Regions from separate parts of the Thermaerobacillus caldiproteolyticus genome, predicted to be linked through region 2. Evidence: predicted binding sites of a transcription regulator. Region 2 holds the regulator's gene; each other region holds the start of a gene.
What was found. Region 2 encodes LexA, which represses DNA repair genes until DNA is damaged. Its sites were predicted from a motif close to CGAACATATGTTCG; they were not measured.
Positions count from the first base shown of each region.

Region 1: a site for LexA is predicted at 4,730-4,743, ahead of ISX45_RS20440 (WYL domain-containing protein). Genes of this name have one in related genera too.
Region 3: a site for LexA is predicted at 1,486-1,499, ahead of uvrB (excinuclease ABC subunit UvrB). Genes of this name have one in related genera too.
Region 4: a site for LexA is predicted at 1,412-1,425, ahead of addB (helicase-exonuclease AddAB subunit AddB). Genes of this name have one in related genera too.

Region 1 is NZ_CP064061.1:35,614-41,198, reverse strand. It holds gene ISX45_RS19255 (MerR family transcriptional regulator) at 1-175, shown strand, start outside; gene ISX45_RS19250 (hypothetical protein) at 217-894, opposite strand; gene ISX45_RS19245 (FtsK/SpoIIIE domain-containing protein) at 894-2,159, opposite strand; gene ISX45_RS19240 (hypothetical protein) at 2,068-2,391, opposite strand; gene ISX45_RS19235 (hypothetical protein) at 2,402-2,662, opposite strand; gene ISX45_RS19230 (hypothetical protein) at 2,790-2,996, opposite strand; gene ISX45_RS19225 (hypothetical protein) at 3,009-3,164, opposite strand; gene ISX45_RS19220 (hypothetical protein) at 3,179-3,406, opposite strand; gene ISX45_RS19215 (helix-turn-helix transcriptional regulator) at 3,684-3,911, shown strand; gene ISX45_RS19210 (hypothetical protein) at 4,053-4,223, shown strand; gene ISX45_RS19205 (LexA family protein) at 4,253-4,477, opposite strand; gene ISX45_RS20440 (WYL domain-containing protein) at 4,465-4,698, opposite strand; gene ISX45_RS19200 (GH25 family lysozyme) at 5,004-5,585, opposite strand, start outside.
Region 2 is NZ_CP064060.1:772,306-777,890, forward strand. It holds gene ISX45_RS03990 (methionine gamma-lyase family protein) at 1-1,121, shown strand, start outside; gene ISX45_RS03995 (MerR family transcriptional regulator) at 1,225-1,605, shown strand; gene glnA (type I glutamate--ammonia ligase) at 1,668-3,002, shown strand; gene lexA (transcriptional repressor LexA) at 3,189-3,812, opposite strand; gene yneA (cell division suppressor protein YneA) at 3,966-4,271, shown strand; gene ISX45_RS04015 (YneB family resolvase-like protein) at 4,290-4,934, shown strand; gene ISX45_RS04020 (DUF896 domain-containing protein) at 5,023-5,253, shown strand; gene tkt (transketolase) at 5,386-5,585, shown strand, end outside.
Region 3 is NZ_CP064060.1:2,749,314-2,754,898, reverse strand. It holds gene ISX45_RS13915 (PDZ domain-containing protein) at 1-1,184, shown strand, start outside; gene ISX45_RS13910 (CsbA family protein) at 1,201-1,422, shown strand; gene uvrB (excinuclease ABC subunit UvrB) at 1,573-3,552, shown strand; gene uvrA (excinuclease ABC subunit UvrA) at 3,562-5,585, shown strand, end outside.
Region 4 is NZ_CP064060.1:190,473-196,057, reverse strand. It holds gene addB (helicase-exonuclease AddAB subunit AddB) at 1-1,372, opposite strand, end outside; gene lepB (signal peptidase I) at 1,584-2,150, opposite strand; gene ISX45_RS01070 (TVP38/TMEM64 family protein) at 2,151-2,771, opposite strand; partial or broken gene ISX45_RS01065 (competence protein ComK) at 2,862-3,224, opposite strand; gene ISX45_RS01060 (hypothetical protein) at 3,514-4,035, opposite strand; gene ISX45_RS01055 (hypothetical protein) at 4,389-4,976, shown strand; gene ISX45_RS01050 (hypothetical protein) at 5,146-5,585, opposite strand, start outside.

The DNA.
Region 1 (5,585 bases), on a different replicon from region 2:
GAAAAAACTTATGATGCGGTTAGATCAGCAACAGAAATACATAGAGGAAAGTCTCAAGAAAAGGGATGAACTTCTCATGCAGTCCCTGAAGGAGTCTATGGAGACACGCAAAATGATTGCTGAAGCAAAAGAAGAGAAAAAGAAGGGTTTTTTGTCACGACTGTTTGGAAAGTAGACTCCATTACCTTGCGAAACAAGGCGGAAAACTCCGCCTGCCTATCGTAAATCCGCAACCAATCCACTTGACTTCGGTTTTGTTGGCTTCAGCGACTGCACAAACTGACCAAATGATTGCGCTTGTATTACATAAAAAGGATATTGTCCATCAATCGCAAAGCGTTGTTCTGACAAGATTAGTACTCGAGGAAATACAGGAGGCTTATCGGCCGGTTGCCATGGCTCTTTTGCGATCACACCGCTCTCAAACAATTTCAGATATCTCTCCAGCTTTGCTTGCATCATTTTTTGCGAATACACCGTATTTTGTACTTCAATGAAAAAGGGAGTTTTGTTTTGACGGTCGTACTTGCGAAAAATACAGAAAATGTCCGGTTCAACTGTACCTTTTGTGCCATACTTTGGCTCGATTTGAAACGTTATAACATCCCCATACTTTCGCATTTCTTTATACACACTCAAGATCGCAAGGTAATGACTAATTTTGGCGCTATCTTTCTTGATATTCGACTCAGCAGTAAGATATAGAAAGGGGGCTCCAAATGCTTCAGAACGCCGAATATGGCCATTAGCAACCAATCTTTTAAGGACCGCATTTGCACTATTCGCCGGACGTTTAAGATGCGAAAAATGAAGCTCAGCAATCGAATCACGGTCCATGACACGGAATCTGTTAATATCACGAATAATCGCTTTGTCGCGTTCAGATAATCTCATTAGTCTAAACCTCCTAAGATGTCATCCTCTAGAAGTTCCTCGTTATTCTTAGTTGTCTCTTGCGCCTCTGATGAGCCGGAAAACATGTCCTTCCAATCATCAACGAAATAAGGTTTTAGTAATTTTTCCGCCTCTTTTTGCGTGAGATATGGCGCTTGAATCTCATATAGTTTGTCACTGTTCATCATGAATCGTCCTGGTATTTCAATATCTTCTGCTTTGGGAGTATTTACGATGCGCGACTCTATTTTGTCGCGTAATTTAAACCCCATTGAAACGGTCAGATTAGCACGTATCGTTGTATCAAGAACTTCACTACTCGGCCGCTGCATCGATAAAATAGCAAATACACCTAATGTGCGTCCGATGGCCACAATGTCAATCAAAATGTCCATGATGTCGTTGAATTTCCGTAGTAAAACAAATTCATCGATACAAACGACAATGTAGGGACGTCGATATTTTGTTGGCAATTCATCGATATGGCCAACTCGAAAAGAGTACGTTAGATCACTCCGTTCATTAAGCTCTTTTTTGATATGATGCAGCATTCTTTGGATTTTTTGGGGTTCAAAAAGCACGCATTTCACATGCTTTACATTTTGGAATATATGAAACTCTGACTTTTTACAGTCAGCTAGATAGAGTTCTAATTCATGCGGTTTTTTAGATAGGATGAGGGTTGTTAGAATGGAGCGAAGCTGCGAGGATTTACCGCTTCCCGTTTCTCCGGCTATGAGAATATGTGGCATTTGAGCCAGGTCGAATATTTTATATTGGCCATGGCGATCCACTCCACAAATAATCCCCAATTTTAAAGGAGTTAGTAAAGCTTTGAATTCATCATATCGGTATTTTAGAACGGTTGGCATTTTTGTACCGTAAATAGTTAGAACAAATTTTTTTAGATCCCCTTTTAATTCGATATTACGACCAAACATTTGCTTAAAAACATATTCCTTTTTGCTCACTTCTTTTGGATCCATCCCGTTTTTGAGCGTAAATACAAACTCGATTTTGTTGGCCGTTTCTATAACGCTATGAATTTTCGGATAAACCGGGATCACTCGATCACCGCTTTTGTACGGCACATATAGTCCCGCATTGTAAAACGCTTTTTTGAGCTTTGCTTTCAATCGCTGCCGACTAAGCCAATCAACAACTTTCTGCATACTACACCCCTCGCAATCCGAAAAAGAATAGCCATAGCACTGCACCATAGGCCAAAATAGGAAATACAAACCGCCCAATTTCAGCAACCGCATACGCTACTTCCGGAAATCCGCCGCGTGCTAGGAATCGTTCAGAAAACGCTACTACCATAATCGTTCCGACTCCAGCAAGGAACAACGCGAATCCGCCGTCGTGTATCGGGAACAAAGTTTGCGGTGTGATTGTCGGAAGAAAGCCGGAGTATGCGCGTGTTGGGCGCTTCGACTTTCGATGCGTTCCGGCCATAAACTCACGAAAGTCAATCGTTTCAATCTTCGTTTTCATCGGAAGCACCTCACGTTAGATAATCGATAATCTCACGAACGATTTTTCCGTAACGACCGATATTTTCAGCGCCGTGACGCTTGATATATCGGTAAATGATTCGCATCGCTTCTTTGTCGTCTAGTTCTTTCGCTTGTTTTAGTAACTCACGTAAATAATCCGGACTATACAGAAGTTTTTGTGTGTTGAGTTCCGTGTATTGCCAACGGGGAATTTTCTTCGTTTCGGCTATCGTCTTAAAAACCGTTTGTAATATACTAACGAATCCCATCGTCATGACGCCTCCTTAAAGAACGTTTTCCAGTCGACTTTTCTTTCGCGGTGCGTTCGTTTCCACCAAACTTTGTGTATTACGTATGCGCTGATAACAAACGTTTTAATCATTTCGGGGTTCCTCCTTAGTAAAGTAAGTCGATGATGTCTTCGAGTAGATGACGTGCGTGCGACGGTATGTCTCGAATCGCGACGTAAACTTGGCTGTCGCGTAACATTTGCGTGTTTGTTTCGTCCGACAAAAACTCTTTCAACGCCTTTAACTCGCTGGGTGACTTAATTGAACGAACAATTTCGACCAAGTTGTCGGCGCGACTAATCCATTCGAACATAATTACTGCCTCCTAGTCGTTACGTTTCCCGATCATTTCGCTAAGATGTTCGCGATATCCACAAATCCAACACTCAACGTAAAAATCGTCAGTTTTCCAATCATGACCTAAAAATCCGATTTCCGTATGATCTTCGCATTTTTCACATTGAAATTCGATTTTAACCATGATAAACACTCCTTTTAGAATGGTTTTATAACTTCCTTCAAAACGTCAATGATAAATGACGCAGTGTCTTGCGTAAGAGGGTTACTCATGTCGATTTCGCTGATACGCTTACCAGCTCGTAATCCTTCAAGTGCGATTTTTCGAATCAATGAATTCATAAAATTTCCGCCTCCTTCAATGAATAAAACGTATGGATTCGGGGGAAAAACTTTGTGCTTCGTCAGTCGTTCGCTTTGCTTCACTCCTTCCTCTTCTTCTAACAAATTTTGTTTTTGCTGCTATTACTGCGATTTCGCTCGTAATTTCCTGTCAGATTACATTTCCGATACATTTCTGCTGAAATGTCGAAACAATATAGACTTTGTGTTCAAGTGTCTACTACAACAAGAAATCGACAATGTTGATCGTTTGTTAAATTCATATGTGTCGCTGTTTGTCCATTATTCAAACTTTCTTGAGGTTTAAAAAATTTGATTTTTGGACATACTGCCTAAAAAACCAACAAGAAGGAGTGATAGCTTGTTCGGATTAGGAAAACCTCGTTCCAAATTCGGAAAGTTTCTAGACAAACACGAAATTACTCAACAAGACCTTGTGCGGAAAAGTGGGGTGAATAGAGGAACAATCAGCAGGCTTTGCCAGGGGGATGCATTCAAACCATCGATGAAAAACGCACACAAAATCATCAAAGCTTTACGGCAGCTAACGGGGAAAAATGTAGACTACGATGATTTCTGGAGCATGTAAAGGTACGTCTAAGCAAAGGCGTACCTTTTTTATCAACAAAACCGAACAAATGTTTTCTCCGGAAACCTACAAATCGAACTAACATTCGTATACAATAAAAGTAAATATAAGACATACGGAATAGGGAAAGCAGGGATACGGATGGAGCAACTTTTACTCAAACTCAAAGGATTACTCGGAAATTCTACTTTCGATGAGTTAGTCGTTTCGAGGGAGGTCATCGATTTAAAGGCCATCTGCGATGTGCTTCTACAAAAAGGGACAATCTCAAAAGACTTTTATAAGCAAATTGCGAACGTATTTGAAAAATAGAAATCGCCTCTCCATAGCTGGAAAGGCGATTATTTTTCAATCATTTTGAGAACTTGAATCGTTCGTGGACGACTCAATTCCCAAGTGATGTATCCTTTTTTTCTCAAACTCTCCATATGTCTGAAAACGGTCGATGTTGAAGGAATGTTTAGCTTAGATCCGATTTCACGCATAGACGGTGGATAGTGGTGCTCTCTCACGTAATCAATAATCACATTCAGAATGGCTCTTTCTTTTTCTTTTAGCTCACCCATTGTGTTCTTTTCCCCCTTTTATGTTTGGCTAAACGGATAGATAGAATGTTGCTTAATTTGAAGATTCTACGCTGTTTTCGAAGTTGGCAAAAAGCTTTGATGTGCGTGTCGTCTACAGACTCAAGAACGATAGTCCTTTGACTCAGCTGTCCACGGTCGCTTAGATATATGATTTCCAAAGGTTCTTGAGATACTAGAGCATTGAGAAGTAGTCCTCTCACTATCACCGCCCCCTTTTATTTACATTATAGGGGAACCTATGTTCGATTTCAATAGAACAACTGTCCGTTTTTTAGATACTTTAGGAAAATCTTTTAGGATTTTGTATTAGGAAATAAAATTAAACAAAGTTTTATTTCAATTCCTATAACTAATTCCTAAAAAACAATCGATGAAAACGTTGATGTTATCACGTTTTTTCAAAACAAGTACAATGTCAAATTTAAACGGTGACTTATTTAGTGTTGTTTCCTACCTAATTTTCAAGTTAAAAAATAAAAAACCCCTGCCGTTTTGGCAGGGGCTGCTACTTCTTCAACACATTTTTTGCAAACCTGTACAACATCAAAAACATTTGTGCGCGCGTCAAAGGTTCATCGCGACGATCTTGCGTCACAACACCATTTTGTTTGAGAAATTCAAACGCTGCATCGACTTCTTTGTCGTATGCTGATTGAGGTGTTTTCATTTCTTGAATTACTACTGATTTTTTTACATCCGCCGGCTTCCCAATAAAGTATTCAAGAGATTTCGTCCCGACTAGTTGGTTCAGATCGACGTAACCGGAAACCCCGGACAATTTTCCACGCTGTGTATATTGCCACAAGTCTGCTGGCATATCCGGTTTTAGTCCGTTAGGCTGCCCAATGTCATTCGTTGCATAGCGTGGCACCCACAAGAAGTCTGCTTTCACCTTATCCATTCCATGTTGTTTGTAGAAGGAATGACCCGTGTACAGTCCGACTTTTTTTCCAGAATTCTTCTTGCAGTAGTCAATAAACGCTTGTGTTGCTGGAACAAGGTCTTTCGGATTTTTTGTTGTGACTTCTTCCACATCGACAACTAGGAATTTAGCGTCTTTATCTGCCCGTGCTAGAAAGTCTTTTGC
Region 2 (5,585 bases):
GCGATGCCCATTTTATCCCGTCGACAGGATACGGATATGATGATACAGGGCGTGATACGCTAGAACAAGTGTATGCCGATGTGTTTGGCGGTGAAGCAGGGCTTGTGCGCCCGCAAATTATCTCTGGGACACATGCGATTTCGATTGCGTTATTTGGCATTCTTCGTCCTGGTGATGAGCTTCTTTACATTACGGGAAAGCCGTACGATACATTGGAAGAAATTGTCGGTATTCGCGGCAGCGGGGTTGGTTCACTAAAAGAATTTCATATTGGCTATCAAAGCGTACCATTAACAAAAGAAGGGAAAGTGGACTTTGAAGCGGTCAGACGCGCCATCCATGAACGTACAAAAATGATCGGCATTCAGCGTTCAAAAGGATACGCAACCCGCCCGTCGTTTACTATCGCAGAAATTAAAGAAATGATTGAGTTTGTCAAAGCCATCAAACCGGATGTCGTCGTATTTGTTGACAATTGCTATGGAGAATTTGTCGAGGACAAGGAACCGTGCCACGTTGGCGCCGATTTAATCGCCGGCTCACTCATAAAAAACCCAGGTGGCGGTCTCGCGAAAACAGGCGGTTATATCGTTGGGAAAAAAGCATACGTGGAAGCGTGCGCATATCGAATGACCTCTCCGGGAATCGGTGCCGAAGCAGGGGCATCATTATATAGTTTACAAGAAATGTATCAAGGTTTTTTCTTAGCTCCTCATATTGTTGGTCAAGCGTTAAAAGGCGCTGTATTTACAGCAGCAATGCTAGAGCGTCTCGGCATGAATACACACCCAAAATGGAACGCCAAACGTACGGATTTAATTCAATCGGTGCAATTCGATGATCCGGATCAAATGATCGCATTTTGCCAAGCCATTCAATTTGCATCACCTGTAAATTCGCATTTTACTCCGTATCCGAACTACATGCCGGGCTATGAAGATGACGTCATTATGGCAGCGGGAACGTTTATTCAAGGGGCTAGCATTGAACTGACGGCGGATGGTCCGATTCGTCCGCCATATGTCGCTTATGTTCAGGGTGGATTGACGTATTCACATGTCAAAATCGCGATTTGTACCGCTATTGACCAATTGATAGAAAAACAGCTCATTGGCGTGTGAGAAAATATAACATTCAATTGACATAATATGTTACATGATGTAAAATAAAAATAATCTAATATAAGGAGGAATTGACGTGAGTAGCAACAACATTCGTCGTTCCATGCCGTTGTTTCCGATTGGCATTGTGATGCAATTAACTGAGTTGTCTGCTCGTCAAATCCGCTATTACGAAGAACACGGATTAGTTTCTCCTGCACGTACAGAAGGAAATCGACGCTTATTTTCGTTTAATGATATCGATCGCCTTCTTGAAATTAAAGACTTAATCGATCAAGGAGTGAACTTAGCCGGCATTAAACAAATTTTCGCTTCTCGTCAATCGACAGCTTCCCATGAGCCGACAGAAAAGGTCGAAAAAGTAGTCAAACAAGAGCTATCGGACGAGGAATTGCGGAATGTATTACGGGCGGAATTGATGCAAGCAGGGCGATTTAATCGTGCATCGCTTCGCCAAGGAGATATCGCTCGTTTTTTCCATTAATAGCGTTTGTTTTTGTTTTTCACATAAATATTTAAGACGATGAACCGGGGAGGAGTTTTATAATGGCAAAGTACACGAGAGAAGACATTTTGCGTATTGTGAAAGAAGAAAACGTCAAGTATATTCGTTTGCAATTTACGGATATCCTTGGCACGATCAAAAACGTGGAAATTCCAATTAGCCAATTGGAGAAAGCATTAGACAACAAGATTATGTTTGACGGTTCTTCTATCGAGGGGTTTGTCCGCATCGAAGAATCCGATATGTATTTATATCCTGACTTAGATACATTTGTTATTTTTCCGTGGACATCGGAAAAAGGAAAAGTGGCTCGCTTCATTTGTGACATTTACAATCCAGACGGTACTCCGTTTGAAGGATGTCCGCGCTACAACTTGAAACGAATGTTAAAAGAAATGGAAGCCTTAGGCTTTACAGCGTTTAATCTAGGTCCAGAACCAGAGTTTTTCCTATTCAAGCTCGATGAAAAAGGTCATCCTACGCTTGAATTGAATGACAATGGCGGTTATTTTGACTTAGCCCCAACGGACTTAGGAGAGAACTGCCGTCGCGATATCGTGTTAGAATTAGAAGAAATGGGCTTTGAAATTGAAGCTTCTCACCACGAAGTAGCGCCGGGACAGCATGAAATCGACTTTAAATATGCTGATGCCGTCAAAGCATGCGACGATATTCAAACATTTAAGCTTGTTGTGAAAACAGTGGCTCGTAAGCACGGTTTACACGCAACTTTTATGCCAAAACCATTGTTCGGTGTGAACGGTTCAGGAATGCACTGCAACTTGTCCTTATTTAAAAACGACGAAAATGCGTTTTTCGATCCAAGCGGCGATTTGCAATTAAGCGATATCGCTCGTCAATTTATTGCCGGCGTATTAAAGCATGCACCAAACTTTACAGCTGTGACAAACCCAACGGTTAACTCTTACAAACGTCTTGTGCCAGGATATGAAGCACCTTGTTATGTAGCGTGGTCTGCACGCAATCGAAGCCCGCTCATTCGTATCCCAGCTTCACGCGGCATGAGCACACGCATTGAAGTGCGCAGCGTTGACCCTTCAGCAAACCCTTACTTAGCCATGGCGGTGCTGCTTGCGTCTGGATTAGACGGTATTAAAAACAAATTAACTCCTCCAGCTCCGGTTGATCGTAACATTTACGTCATGACAAAAGAAGAACGTTTAGAGGAAGGAATCGTTGATTTACCAGCGACATTAGCAGAAGCATTGGAAAACTTAAAATCAGATGAAGTCATGATTCACGCATTAGGGAAACACTTATTCGAACATTTTGTCGAAGCAAAAGAAATCGAATGGGATATGTTCCGTACCGCTGTTCACCAATGGGAACGCGACCAATATATGGAGTTATACTAAAAAAGAAAAAGGCTATCTCGTATTGAACGAGATAGCCTTTTTTGTAAGGTCAGAAAAGTATAAAGTTTAAAAGAAAACTGTCTTACTCCATCTATATCAGGTGGTCAACTGTCTTTCGAGTGAAGAGCATTTGCCCATCGTGGGAGTCAAGATAGTGAAATAGGTGCGCTTGCACTTTTCTTGATTTTAGTTAATCATACGGTAAACTCCAATGACCTTTCCAAGAATTGTCACGTCACGGACAATAATCGGCTCTAAATGAGGGTTTTCCGGTTGCAAACGAATATGGTCTTGCTCTTTAAAGAAGCGTTTAACGGTTGCCTCGTTTTCCTCGGTCATTGCTACAACAATATCTCCATTATTGGCTGACTGTTGTTGGCGTACAATGACGTAATCCCCATCTAAAATGCCTGCCTCAATCATGCTGTCTCCCATCACTTCAAGCATAAACACATGATCTTCCGGTGAAACAAAGCGCTCCGGGAGCGGAAAATAGTCTTCAATGTTTTCAACGGCAGTAATTGGCTGTCCGGCTGTCACCTTGCCAATGATAGGAACATTGACGACATTGTTTTTTTGCATCGAGGAAGTAAAATCAGCATCTAATATTTCAATGGCGCGCGGTTTTGTCGGATCACGTCGAATATACCCTTTGCTTTCAAGCCTTGCTAAATGTCCGTGTACGGTTGAACTAGAGGCAAGTCCAACAGCTTCACCAATTTCACGAACGGAAGGAGGGTATCCCTTCGTCTGTACCTCTTTCTTAATAAAATCTAATATTTGCTGCTGCCGTTTTGATAGCTTTGTCATCATATACACCTCTTACCTCATCGTTTGCCTACATTATAGCATGTTCATTATTAAAAAACAAACATAAGTTCGAAAATCTATTGACACAAACAAATGTTCTTGATTATAATAAAAGCACAAAGGCGAACAAATATTCTTATGAGGTGATAAACGATGAAACGAAAGCTTGCTCACTATATTGTTTTTTCGATTCTTTCATTTATGTTATTAGCTGGATTTGCGTATGCAAGCAAACCGATTCATAAAGAAGATTATCTAGAAATCACCGTCACACCCGGCGATACACTTTGGAAATTAGCAAATAAATACCGGAAATCACATCAGCTTTCAACCAATGAGTTTATTGAATGGGTCATCGATGTGAATCATTTGTCGAGCCAACAAATTATGGCGGGTGAAAAGTTGGTTATTCCTGTGTTAAAATCAAAAGCAGATGACCCGCTAGTAGTAAGCAAATAACAACGGAGATGATCGAAAGTGAAAGCGATTATTTATTGTCGCGTAAGCACAACGAAAGAGGCGCAAGAAACATCGTTAGAGCGGCAACGGGAAGAATTAGAGCGCCTCGCTGAACGGTATGGATTTGAAGTCGTTAAAATTATTACTGAACAGGCGAGCGGCTATGAAATTGAGCGGGACGGGGTTTTAGAGTTGCTGGCTGCGCTAAAACAGGAACGAATCGATGCGCTTCTCATTCAAGATGAGACAAGATTAGGAAGAGGGCATGCAAGAATTGCTTTGTTGCACTGTATTCAAAAAGAAGGGGTCAAAATATATACGATCAGCCATAACGGAGAGATGCAATTATCCGAGGCGGATTCGATGGTGCTCGATATCATTAGCATTGTTGAAGAATATCAACGTAAAATACATAACTTAAAAATTAAACGAGGCATGAAAAAAGCGATTGAAAGAGGATACCGACCGGAGCGGAACTTAAAGCATGTTGGAGAACATGCTGGAAGAGAACGAATCGAGCTCCCAGTTGAAGAAATTGTCCGTTTGCGCCATAACGGTCTGACGTTTGCGGAAATTGCCGCAACGTTGCGTGGATTCGGCTATGACGTCTCGAAGGCGACTGTTCATCGCCGATATCAAGAATACGTTCAGTCAGGCACATAGAACTGTCAGCAGATGGAGAAGCAAAGCAGTTGTCAATTTTCGATTTCTCTAGTAAGATAAGAGCATATCAATGATATGGAGTGAAACAATGTTATCGAAGCAAAAATTATCACGGATTAATGAGCTGGCAAAAAAATCTAAAACGGTAGGTTTGACAGCAGCGGAGCGCGAAGAACAACAGCGGCTTCGCCAAGAGTATTTACAAGCATTTCGCAAAGCCATGACCGATACGCTTCATTCCGTTAAGATCATTGATCCGAACGGAAACGATGTCACCCCAAAGAAACTAAAAGAGAGTCAAAAAAGACGGCTTCATTAATAACGATAGTGAAAAAGAAAGCATCTTACGCATACAGATGCTTTCTTTTTTCAAAACAATAGTTGTACATGTTTCCTCCTTTTCTATATGATAGTGTTGATAGAACGTTTTTGAACGAAAGGATGAAGACGAATGGAACATACGATTGACCAATTAGCCATTACGACGATTCGTACATTGTCCATTGATGCGATTGAAAAAGCAAATTCCGGACATCCGGGAATGCCGATGGGTGCTGCACCAATGGCATATACGCTTTGGACGAAGTTTATGAATCATAACCCGAGCAATCCAACATGGTTTAACCGCGACCGCTTTGTGTTATCAGCAGG
Region 3 (5,585 bases), 1.8 Mb from region 2:
CGTGGGTGTTAGAAATAATCAAAGGAATTGGTCGGTTATGGATACAACCTCTTTTCTATTATGGAATTTTGTTGGTGCTTTTTGTTGGATGGCGCCGGGTAAAAAAAGAGCGAAGTCATTTTCATATTCGTGTGTATGATTGGTTTCATGAAAGCAAATTTTTTTGGCGTAGCGGTCTTGGAATCGGCGTTGTTATTTCGTTTGTGACCGTTGTTGTCGGTGTGGCGTTTCCGCGGGATGCGGTGATGTTGCTCGCTTGGGTAACGATATTGCTTGGGCTGACGGTACAAATGAGGTTGTTATCGCCTGCTTACACGATCGGATTGACTTTTTTTGTTGTTAGTTTTTTAGCTAGATATGAAGGAACAAAATCATTTTTTACAGCCAATTTTCCTGGACTTAATGAAACGAATTTGCCAGCGTTAGCGATATTGCTAGCGTTGCTTTTAATGGCGGAAGCGTGGTTGATTTTACGAAATGGGGCTGTAGGGACATCTCCACAATTGACGAAAAGTAAGCGTGGGTTCATCGTCGGGGAACATTGGGCACAACGGCTTTGGTTTGTGCCGATACTGCTTCCGGTGACGGGGGATGCGCTTGTTCCTCCATTTTCGTGGTGGCCGCTGTTTCCGGGAGGGAATGACACGTATTCCCTCATGCTTGTCCCGTTTTTCATTGGCTTTTCCCAGCATGTTCAAGGAATGAATCCGCATCGATCGATTCACTTTACGGGGAAACGTGTCATGCTGTTGGCACTTGTGACCAGCATTCTGGCCGTGGTAAGCTACTGGTATGTGACGTTAGCGATTGCCGCGGCAGCTGTAGCGTTTATTGCGAGAGAATGGTTTGCGTTTTCCCAGCATGTTCAAGACCGTTCCCAGCCGCCTTACTTTTCGCAGCGCGCGAACGGGCTGGTAATCGTAGGGATCCTTCCGAAATCGAAAGCGGAGAAGATGGCACTTCAAATTGGTGAAGTGATTGTGAAGGTAAATGGAATGCCAGTGAAAACGGAAGAAGAGTTTTACAGAGCATTGCAGCGGAATCGCGCGTTTTGCAAGTTAGAAGTGTTGGGAGAAAACGGAGAAGTTCGCTTTGTGCAAGGAGCATTATATGAAGATGAACACCATGAACTTGGTTTATTGTTTGTGCAACAACGAAAAAAATGGGCCTCTGAAGCCGTCTAAATAAGGAGTTTTGGCGATGTGGTTTATCATTGCGTTAATTGTGCCATGCTTGCTAGTTCTTTTATTCACACGTGTGACGTATAACCATTATGTCGGTACTCTGTTAACGGTCGCTTTATTAGTGGCTTCTTATGTGAAAGGGTATACGGATGAATTACATGAAATTTTAGCTGATATTGTGTCCACGACCGTCGGATTTTTGTATGCAGAAAAGATGGTCAAAAGGCTAAAAAAATGAAATGAGAACGTGCCTTCGAATACGGAAGGCACGTTTTTTTTGTAACGATTGGATTTTTTGGAACGAATATAAGTTCGCTTTTTTTGTGCATCTTTTCTTTCAATATGCTACAATGAGAGTTAAGATGAATGAGAATAGGAGGCTTTGCATGTGGGAGAGCGTTTTGAGTTAGTCTCAACCTATCAGCCGCAAGGCGATCAACCAAAGGCGATTGCCAAATTAGTAGAAGGAATTCGAAATGGTGTGAAGCATCAAACGTTGTTAGGGGCCACAGGAACGGGAAAGACGTTTACCATTTCCAATGTCATTAAAGAAGTCAATAAGCCGACGCTTGTGATTGCCCATAATAAAACATTAGCGGGGCAATTATATAGCGAATTTAAGGAGTTTTTTCCGAACAATGCGGTGGAGTATTTTGTTAGTTACTATGATTATTATCAGCCGGAAGCATACGTGCCGCAAACGGATACGTACATTGAAAAAGACGCAAGCATTAATGATGAAATCGATAAATTACGACATTCGGCGACATCGGCGCTGTTTGAGCGGCGCGATGTCATTATTGTCGCGAGCGTATCGTGCATTTACGGTTTAGGTTCGCCGGAAGAATATCGCGAGCTTGTCGTGTCATTGCGTGTAGGCATGGAAATAGAACGGAATGAACTGTTGCGTCGCCTTGTCGATGTGCAATATGAACGGAACGATATTGACTTTCAGCGCGGAACGTTCCGCGTGCGCGGCGACGTTGTTGAAATTTTTCCAGCTTCGCGCGATGAACATTGCATTCGCGTTGAATTTTTTGGTGATGAAATTGATCGCATTCGCGAAGTGGATGCGTTAACAGGAGAGATTATCGGTGAACGGGAACATGTTGCCATTTTCCCAGCATCCCACTTCGTTACGCGCGATGAAAAAATGCAACTGGCGATTCAAAATATTGAAAAAGAGCTAGAGGAACGGTTGAAAGAATTGCGTGAGCAAGGAAAACTGCTAGAAGCGCAGCGTTTGGAACAGCGGACGCGCTATGACCTTGAGATGATGCGGGAAATGGGCTTTTGCTCAGGTATCGAAAACTATTCCCGCCATTTAACATTGCGTCCGCCGGGGTCGACGCCATATACGTTGCTTGATTATTTCCCTGATGACTTTCTTATTGTGATCGACGAATCACATGTGACATTGCCGCAAATTCGCGGAATGTATAATGGGGACCGGGCGCGCAAGCAAGTATTGGTGGATCATGGATTTCGTTTGCCATCAGCACTTGATAACCGCCCGTTAACGTTTGAGGAATTTGAACAAAAAATTAATCAAATTATTTATGTATCGGCAACACCGGGACCATATGAATTAGAGCATAGTCCTGAGGTCGTTGAACAAATTATCCGCCCGACGGGACTGTTAGATCCGACGATTGATGTTCGTCCAATTCAAGGGCAAATTGACGATTTAATCGGGGAAATTCACGAGCGCGTCAAACGAAATGAGCGTACGCTTGTGACGACGTTAACGAAAAAAATGGCGGAAGATTTGACGGATTACTTAAAAGAGATTGGCATTAAAGTGGCGTACTTGCATTCGGAAATTAAAACGCTTGAGCGAATTGAAATCATTCGTGATTTGCGTATGGGCAAATACGATGTGTTGGTCGGCATTAACTTGCTCAGGGAGGGGTTAGATATCCCGGAAGTATCTCTTGTGGCAATTCTTGATGCCGATAAAGAAGGATTTTTGCGTTCCGAGCGCTCGCTGATTCAGACGATTGGTCGTGCTGCCCGTAACGCGAATGGGCATGTCATTATGTATGCTGATACGATTACCCAGTCCATGGAAATCGCAATTAATGAGACAAAGCGGCGTCGTGCCATCCAAGAAGCGTACAATCGCGAGCATGGCATTGTGCCGCAGACGATTAAAAAGGACATTCGCGATGTAATTCGTGCGACGTATGCTGCGGAAGAACAGGAAACGTACGACGCAAAGCCGAATTACAGCAATCTCACCAAAAAAGAGCGAGACAAGCTCATTGCCAACTTAGAAAAGGAAATGAAAGAAGCGGCCAAAGCGCTTGATTTTGAGCGAGCAGCCGAGTTGCGTGATTTAATTTTTGAGCTAAAAGCGGAAGGATGATCGCAATATATGGCTAAGGATAAGATTATTATTAAAGGAGCAAGAGCTCATAATTTAAAAAACATTGATGTAGAAATCCCACGCGATAAGCTTGTCGTGTTGACAGGTTTATCCGGATCGGGAAAGTCGTCGCTTGCCTTTGACACAATTTATGCGGAAGGACAGCGGCGCTATGTTGAATCGCTGTCCGCTTATGCGCGTCAATTTTTAGGGCAAATGGACAAGCCGGATGTTGATGCGATTGAAGGGTTGTCACCGGCGATTTCCATTGACCAAAAAACGACGAGCCGTAACCCGCGCTCAACGGTTGGAACGGTAACGGAAATTTATGACTATTTGCGCCTGTTGTTTGCCCGCATCGGGCGCCCGATTTGCCCGGAGCACGGGATTGAAATTACGTCGCAAACGATCGAGCAAATGGTGGATCGAATTTTAGCGTATCCGGAGAGGACGAAAATTCAAATTCTCGCACCGGTCATATCAGGGCGAAAAGGAACACATGTGAAAACGCTCGAAGAGATTAAAAAGCAAGGCTATGTGCGCGTTCGCGTTGATGGAGAAATGCGTGAGTTGACCGAAGACATCGAGCTTGAGAAAAACAAAAAGCATTCCATCGAAGTAGTTGTGGACCGAATTGTGGTCAAAGAAGGAATCGCTTCACGCTTGGCGGATTCGCTTGAGACTGCATTGAAGCTTGCAGATGGTAAAGTGATTATTGATGTCATTGGTGAGGAAGAATTGTTGTTCAGCGAGCACCATGCGTGCCCCTATTGCGGTTTTTCCATCGGCGAGCTAGAGCCGCGCATGTTCTCGTTTAACAGCCCGTACGGAGCTTGTCCGGATTGTGATGGGTTAGGAGCTAAGTTAGAAGTCGATCCAGATTTAGTCATTCCAAACGATGAATTAACATTGCGTGAGCATGCGATTGCCCCTTGGGAACCGCAAAGCTCGCAATATTATCCGCAATTGCTAGAAGCGGTCTGCCGTCATTACGGCATTGACATGGATGTACCAGTGAAAGATCTGCCAAAGCATCAGCTTGATAAAATTTTATACGGAAGCAATGGGGAGAAAATTTATTTCCGTTATGAAAACGATTTTGGACAAGTTCGCGAGCAGTACATTGAATTTGAAGGGGTCATTCCGAACGTTGAGCGCCGTTATCGCGAGACAAGCTCCGATTATATTCGCGAGCAAATGGAAAAGTACATGGCGGATCAGCCATGTCCGACATGTAAAGGAAACCGGTTGAAAAAGGAAAGCCTAGCCGTATTTGTTGGCGGCAAACATATTGGAGAAGTGACAGCACTTTCGGTTACCGAAGCGCTCGACTTTTTCCGAAATTTACAATTGAGCGAAAAAGAAATGAAAATCGCCAATATGATTTTGCGTGAAATTATTGAACGCCTTGGCTTTTTAAACAACGTTGGTCTCGACTACTTAACGTTAAGTCGTTCGGCGGGAACGCTTTCGGGCGGCGAGGCGCAGCGTATTCGCTTAGCGACCCAAATCGGTTCTCGTTTGACAGGCGTGCTCTATATTTTAGATGAACCGTCCATCGGTCTTCATCAGCGCGATAACGATCGCTTAATTGCGACGTTAAAAAGTATGCGTGATATCGGCAATACGCTTATTGTCGTTGAACATGACGAAGATACAATGCTTGCGGCCGACTATTTAATTGACATCGGCCCGGGGGCCGGCATTCATGGTGGGCAAGTTGTGTCCGCAGGGACGCCGGAAGAAGTGATGAACGATCCGAACTCGCTTACCGGACAATATTTGTCAGGGAAAAAATTTATTCCGCTTCCAGTTGAGCGACGCAAGCCTGACGGACGTTGGTTAGAAATTGTCGGCGCGCGGGAAAATAACTTAAAAAATGTATCGGTGAAAATTCCGCTCGGCACGTTTATTGCGGTAACAGGTGTGTCGGGCTCTGGAAAAAGTACGCTTGTCAATGAAATTTTGCATAAAGCATTGGCGCAAAAACTGCACCACGCTAAAGCGAAGCCGGGTGAACATAAAGCGATCAA
Region 4 (5,585 bases), 580 kb from region 2:
CCGCTTGATAACGCCGGTATGTCCAACGCTCTCCGTTCGTCCATTTCGCTCCTTTGATTCCATAGGCAAGCACGTAATTTTCCAGCTCGTCCATCGCTTCACGCATCTTCGCTATGTTCGCATCACTCGGAAACAGCAAGTCCGTTTTTACAGCGCGAAACACCGCCTCATAACGCCAATGCGATGTAACAACTTCTAAACTGGAACGAAGCAATTCGATGAGCGGATGATGAAGCATCGGTTCCTTTTCATCCATAAAATACGGAATGTGAAAATCTTGAAAAATCGTTTTCAATATATCGCGATAATCATTGGTGTTTCGAACTAAGACAGCAATATCTTTATAACGATACCCTTGATCGCGAACAAGACGAACGATTTCGCGTGCGACTGCTTCAATTTCCGCACGGCGATTTGAAGCTTCATAGATTTGAATCGCTTCCGTTTCTTCTAAAAAAGAAACAGCCGGTCGAGAATCATAGTGCGCTTCTAAATGAGCAAGCGCAGCTTCACGATGACGAACGTTTTGCTGTAACAATTCTACATCGTCGATAGCGACATTGTTTAGCAACGCCATTTCACGAATGTCATGGTACGTTTGGCCTGTCAGGCGAAATAAATGAAGTTCATTTGGGAGATGATCGTTGTAAGGAGCATCCACTGTTAACGCAATTGTTACGCGCTTACAATGAAGCAATAACTGTTCAAGTACCATATATTCTTGTGGAGTAAAATGATGGAACCCATCTACATAAATTTCAGCATTGGCAAGATAGCGCGATTGTGGAATTTTCTCAGCTAATAGACGCAAATAATCTTCTGAATCAATATAATGATGCATCAATTGCTTTTCTAATTGTTCATAAATGAGGTGTAAATCGCTTAATTTATCGGCTAATACTTTTGCCGTTGCCTTCGCCTGTTGTTCGCGCAGTACGTTAGCTTTTTCTAAAAGCTGTTCAGGTGTAATACAATAGCGCTTGCATTCGACAATCATGTCCCCAAGCTGTGTCATGAATCCCGCTTTATCGGCAGCGCGACCAAACAGCTTAAATTCCGGCTTGTGCCGCTCAATAATTTTTCGTAACAACATTTGAATCCCAACATCGTTCAAGTGGTATCGGCTCATGCCTCCTGTCTCCTGCAAAACACGCCAAGCCAGCCGGGTAAAGCTGAATACTTGAGCGCGAATCATCCCCCCTAATCCCGGTGTATGTATAAGCTTATATTCCGATTGAAACGTCATTTGTTCAGGAACAAGATAAACAATGGAAGGCCCATTTGGTTCTTCTCTCAACATTTCGCGAATTTCATTTAAACATTTTGTCGTTTTCCCGCTTCCGGATCGTCCTAAAATAAAGCGAAGCGACATGACATCATCACCTTCATTTTCCAGCATTTCTTTTATTATAGCACATATGTTCGATACTTAAAAGGAATGTGTAGCAGTTTTTTGTCGCGAAATAAGTATATCTGTTTTTTCTTGTTAGTTCTATATAAGTTTTTGATACAATTTTTCCATATATTCCTCATAAAAAAACAAGATATTCATCAAGCATACAAGCTATGATGAACATCTTGTTCTAAAATCTCACTGCCATCTTATTAAACGGCCAATACCGAAGATTTACTTTGCCAACAACTCGACTTATTTTCACAAATCCAAAATGCCGGCTATCCCAACTACTTAATCGGTTATCGCCGAGCACAAAAATATATCCTTTCGGCACCGTTTTTTGCCCAGTCAACTCTTCAAGTGTAAAATCGCCAGTTAATTTACCGTCAATTAACTTCTGTTTATACGGTTGCAAATACGGTTCTTCGATTCGCTTCCCGTTAATATACAATACATCATTTTTATATTCTACTCGGTCTCCCGGCAAACCAATGACCCGCTTTACATAGTCTTCTTTCGCATTCGCATGAAACACAACGATATCAAAACGACGAATGTTTCCCATTTGATAGCTTAACTTGTTAACAATAAGCAAATTTCCTTCTTGTAGCGTCGGCATCATCGACTTACCTTCCACCATATAATTGGTGAAACAAAGAAAGCGAACCGTGAAAAGAAGGGATAATCCAAGTCCCCAGACAATCGGCTTTCGAAAACGTTGTTGTTTTTCCGTCATACAATCGCCACCTGTCATTTATGAATCTTCCTTGCTTGGCTCTTTGTCCGTCAAAGAAAATCGCGCTTCCACTCGTTTTCCTGCATACCATAACAAAATAATCACAATCGCCACTGCCACAGTACGAAGCGGCTGTTTCACAAGCGCAGCAAGATCATAGCCAATAAAGCTAATCATAAAAATCATCACCATCTTACCAAATAAAACGGCAAGAATAAATTGCTGCCTGCTAATACGCGATAAGCCTGCGACCACATTAATAATCGCCGATGGGGTAAACGGAAAACAATATAACAAAAATAAAGGCCCAAATCCATGCCGCTCTACCCAATTCATTAATCGTCTCACTTTTTGATGGCGGCTTAAAAAGCGGAAAAACTGTTTTTGTCCTACTTTTCGCGCTATCCAAAATACAAAAATCGAACCAAGACAAGTACCAATCCAAGAAATGAGAAATCCTTCCCATAACCCGAAAGCAGCGGCGTTCGCCATCACAAATATAAAGAGCGGCAACACCGGGAAAAATGACTCCAGCAGCGTAAACACAATACCTGGTATCATTCCAAACGAGCGATAATGTTCCAGTAAGTCTAATACATTTTTTAGTGTAAACCATTGTTTTAATGTTTCTAAGTCCATGAATACTCCCCATTCACATCGAAGTAACATTTATATTTTACACGCTTCTATGGGGAATATAAATAGAGAGAATTTCGACTGTTATAAATTTTATTGCTGCAGCCATTCTTTTGAGCGATCCATACGAAATAAATATTGCATTTTTCGCTCGCGCGCTTCTATTCGCTCTGATAATTTCGTTCGCAGCTGTGCCGTTCGATATAATTGGTTAACAAACGAATGATAGGAAACTTCAAGGAGAATACTTTTTTCATTTTTAAAATAAACGACCGTTTGTTCTTCTTTCGAAGGTTCATATTGAAACACGTGAATATGTGATAGCCATACACAGCGAGGAGCATTAGGAGAAGTAGTTGGGAATACATAAATTTCATTGAGTGGCTCAACGGCAATCGGGGCTTTATGGGTAATTCCTATGATGGCCCTTGTTCCTTCTTTCCTTCCATCGAAAGTTATGGTACTACATAAATTTTCTTCCCCTAATAAATATTATGCTACTCAACAAGCATATTAGAAGTCCTACTTACATAACATTTCATACGAAAATTCACATTCCTTGCACACTTCTCCAGCTTTTCTTGTCTCTGATACTGTGTACTAAAAAAGAGCCTACTCAAAGCGAGTAGGCTTACGGATTATTGCCAACACCTATTGTAAGTCCAAATACTTCATTTTCCTTGCCAGCTTCGCCATAACTAGCGATTACAATAAATGTCCTAGGTGGATTAGAATCAGGAAAACGTTATTTTAGCAATTCACTTTTATACTCGATTACCTTCCTACCCATTTCAGGTTGGTCGTATTCTTTTACCTTTTGCGCATCCTTCGGAATAAATCCTTGAGCTACAGTTAGTGCTTCCTTCATGCTTCTTGCCTTCTGGTTTGTTGCCTCGAATTGAATTTTGATATTCCAGGCTTTGCCGTCAAGGAACATCGGTAATATATAATCGTTTTGAAAGCGTCCCATCTCTTGATCGCCAGCGTTTTCTCCGTATTGTTTTTCAAATACATCCAATGTATCTCCTAATCCACCCTTTGGAGTAATTTGTTCACTTGTGATATTTTTGGGTTGTTCTTCTTTTTTAACTCGATCCTCTTTCTTCTCCTCTGGCTTTTTTGGTTCTTCTTTTTTCTCTTTCGGTTGAGCTACAGCAGGCTTGGCTTCTTGCTTATTAGATGTCTTTTCAGATTTTTGTTCTTTTTGCTGCTCTTGCTTTGGTTCCTTCGCTGTTTGCTTTGGCGGCTCTGTCGTCATTCCGACCACAATAAATCCTACGAGAGATACTGCCAAAGCAATAAGCGAGCGTTTAAATAGCGTTTTTGTTCCTTCTCTTTTTTTCGCAACCCCCGCGATGCCACGAACCTAATAAACAAGAAAAGCAACCATCGCAATAAGGCTAATAACTAAAGCAATATTGTCCACGGTATCCTCCTCTTTGTATTTTTTCCTTTTTAAAGATAACATAACTGTATTATAAATTTTTGTCGAATTATGTAAAAAATTAATAGAAAAACGGATATTTCAGGAGTATTTTCTGAAAGGATCCTTTGTCTCGGATAGAGAATTGTTTATAAGATGGGAATTTATAGTAGCACTTTTGAAGGAGGAATGTTACTATGAGTGTTTTAAGTCCGAATTTAAAATTAACCATTCAAACCCGATTGCCTACATATGTACAACACAAAAGCTTGCGGTCAGTCATTCCCGGTAGCCTATGGGATAAAATCAGAAAAAAAGTCTACGAAGTGGCCAATTTTCAATGTAGCATATGCGAATATAGTGAAGGATCATTAGAAGCTCATGAAGTTTGGGACTTTGACGAAGAAAAGTGTTTATTAATATTGACGGATATAAAAGCACTTTGCTATTTATGTCACTGCACAAAACATTATCACCATGCTGCACGTAGATCAGCTGAATTAGCCAAGAAGCTGAAACAACACTTTATAAAAGTAAATGAATGTTCAATAGAAACTTGGAAAAACCATCTTCTAGAAGTAAGAAAAAAGGAAAATGACTTATATCGATTACTATACGAACCCTCATTAGACGGTTCTGAATTTGTGAAACACTTAAAGGATTTCCAGGAGAAAGAGCAGTATTTGTCTAAACAAAAATGGTTATATGCCATTCCAAAACATATTCCTTATTATAAAGAAGTTACACAACATCTAAAAGAAAAAGCATTATTATTTGTTCAATAAGCTATGCTTTTAATAAACAAAAATCCCTTCTCATATGAGAAGGGATTTTATATCCTAAAAATAAGATGGACGCTGATTACGGGTTCAGCGACCGAAACCTTTGCAGATCCCAATACTATAAGTACAGGACAATTAAAATATAACATATAATTTTTAAAAGTCAATACCTTTAACTAAATGACGGATTCCATATAGGGCTTGCTTTAATTTTGGCCAGGTTATCATCATTATCAATTACATAAGCAGTTACAAAAGAAGCTAATCTAGGATTTATCATACGTAGTATAACCACATATCTGTCTGGAGTAACCAAACAAACTCTTCTTGTGTGGTCATATCTTCTTTTCTTTGAATCCCAACCAGCATAAAGTTGTAGAGATGGATCGTTTAAAACTTTTTTAATCCAAGATAGCCTTTCGGCTCTTTCTCTCGAAAAAATGCTTTTATCTTTTTGTCTTCGATTTGCACTCTCAAAAAATGAATGTTCGAATTGATTAGGAGGGAATTTTACCTTAATTCCATCATGGGTATAAATATCTTTATTACAGTATTCTTCAATATAGTATTGTTTATAATCGGCCTCACTATCCAAAATTAAAAGATCTGAAT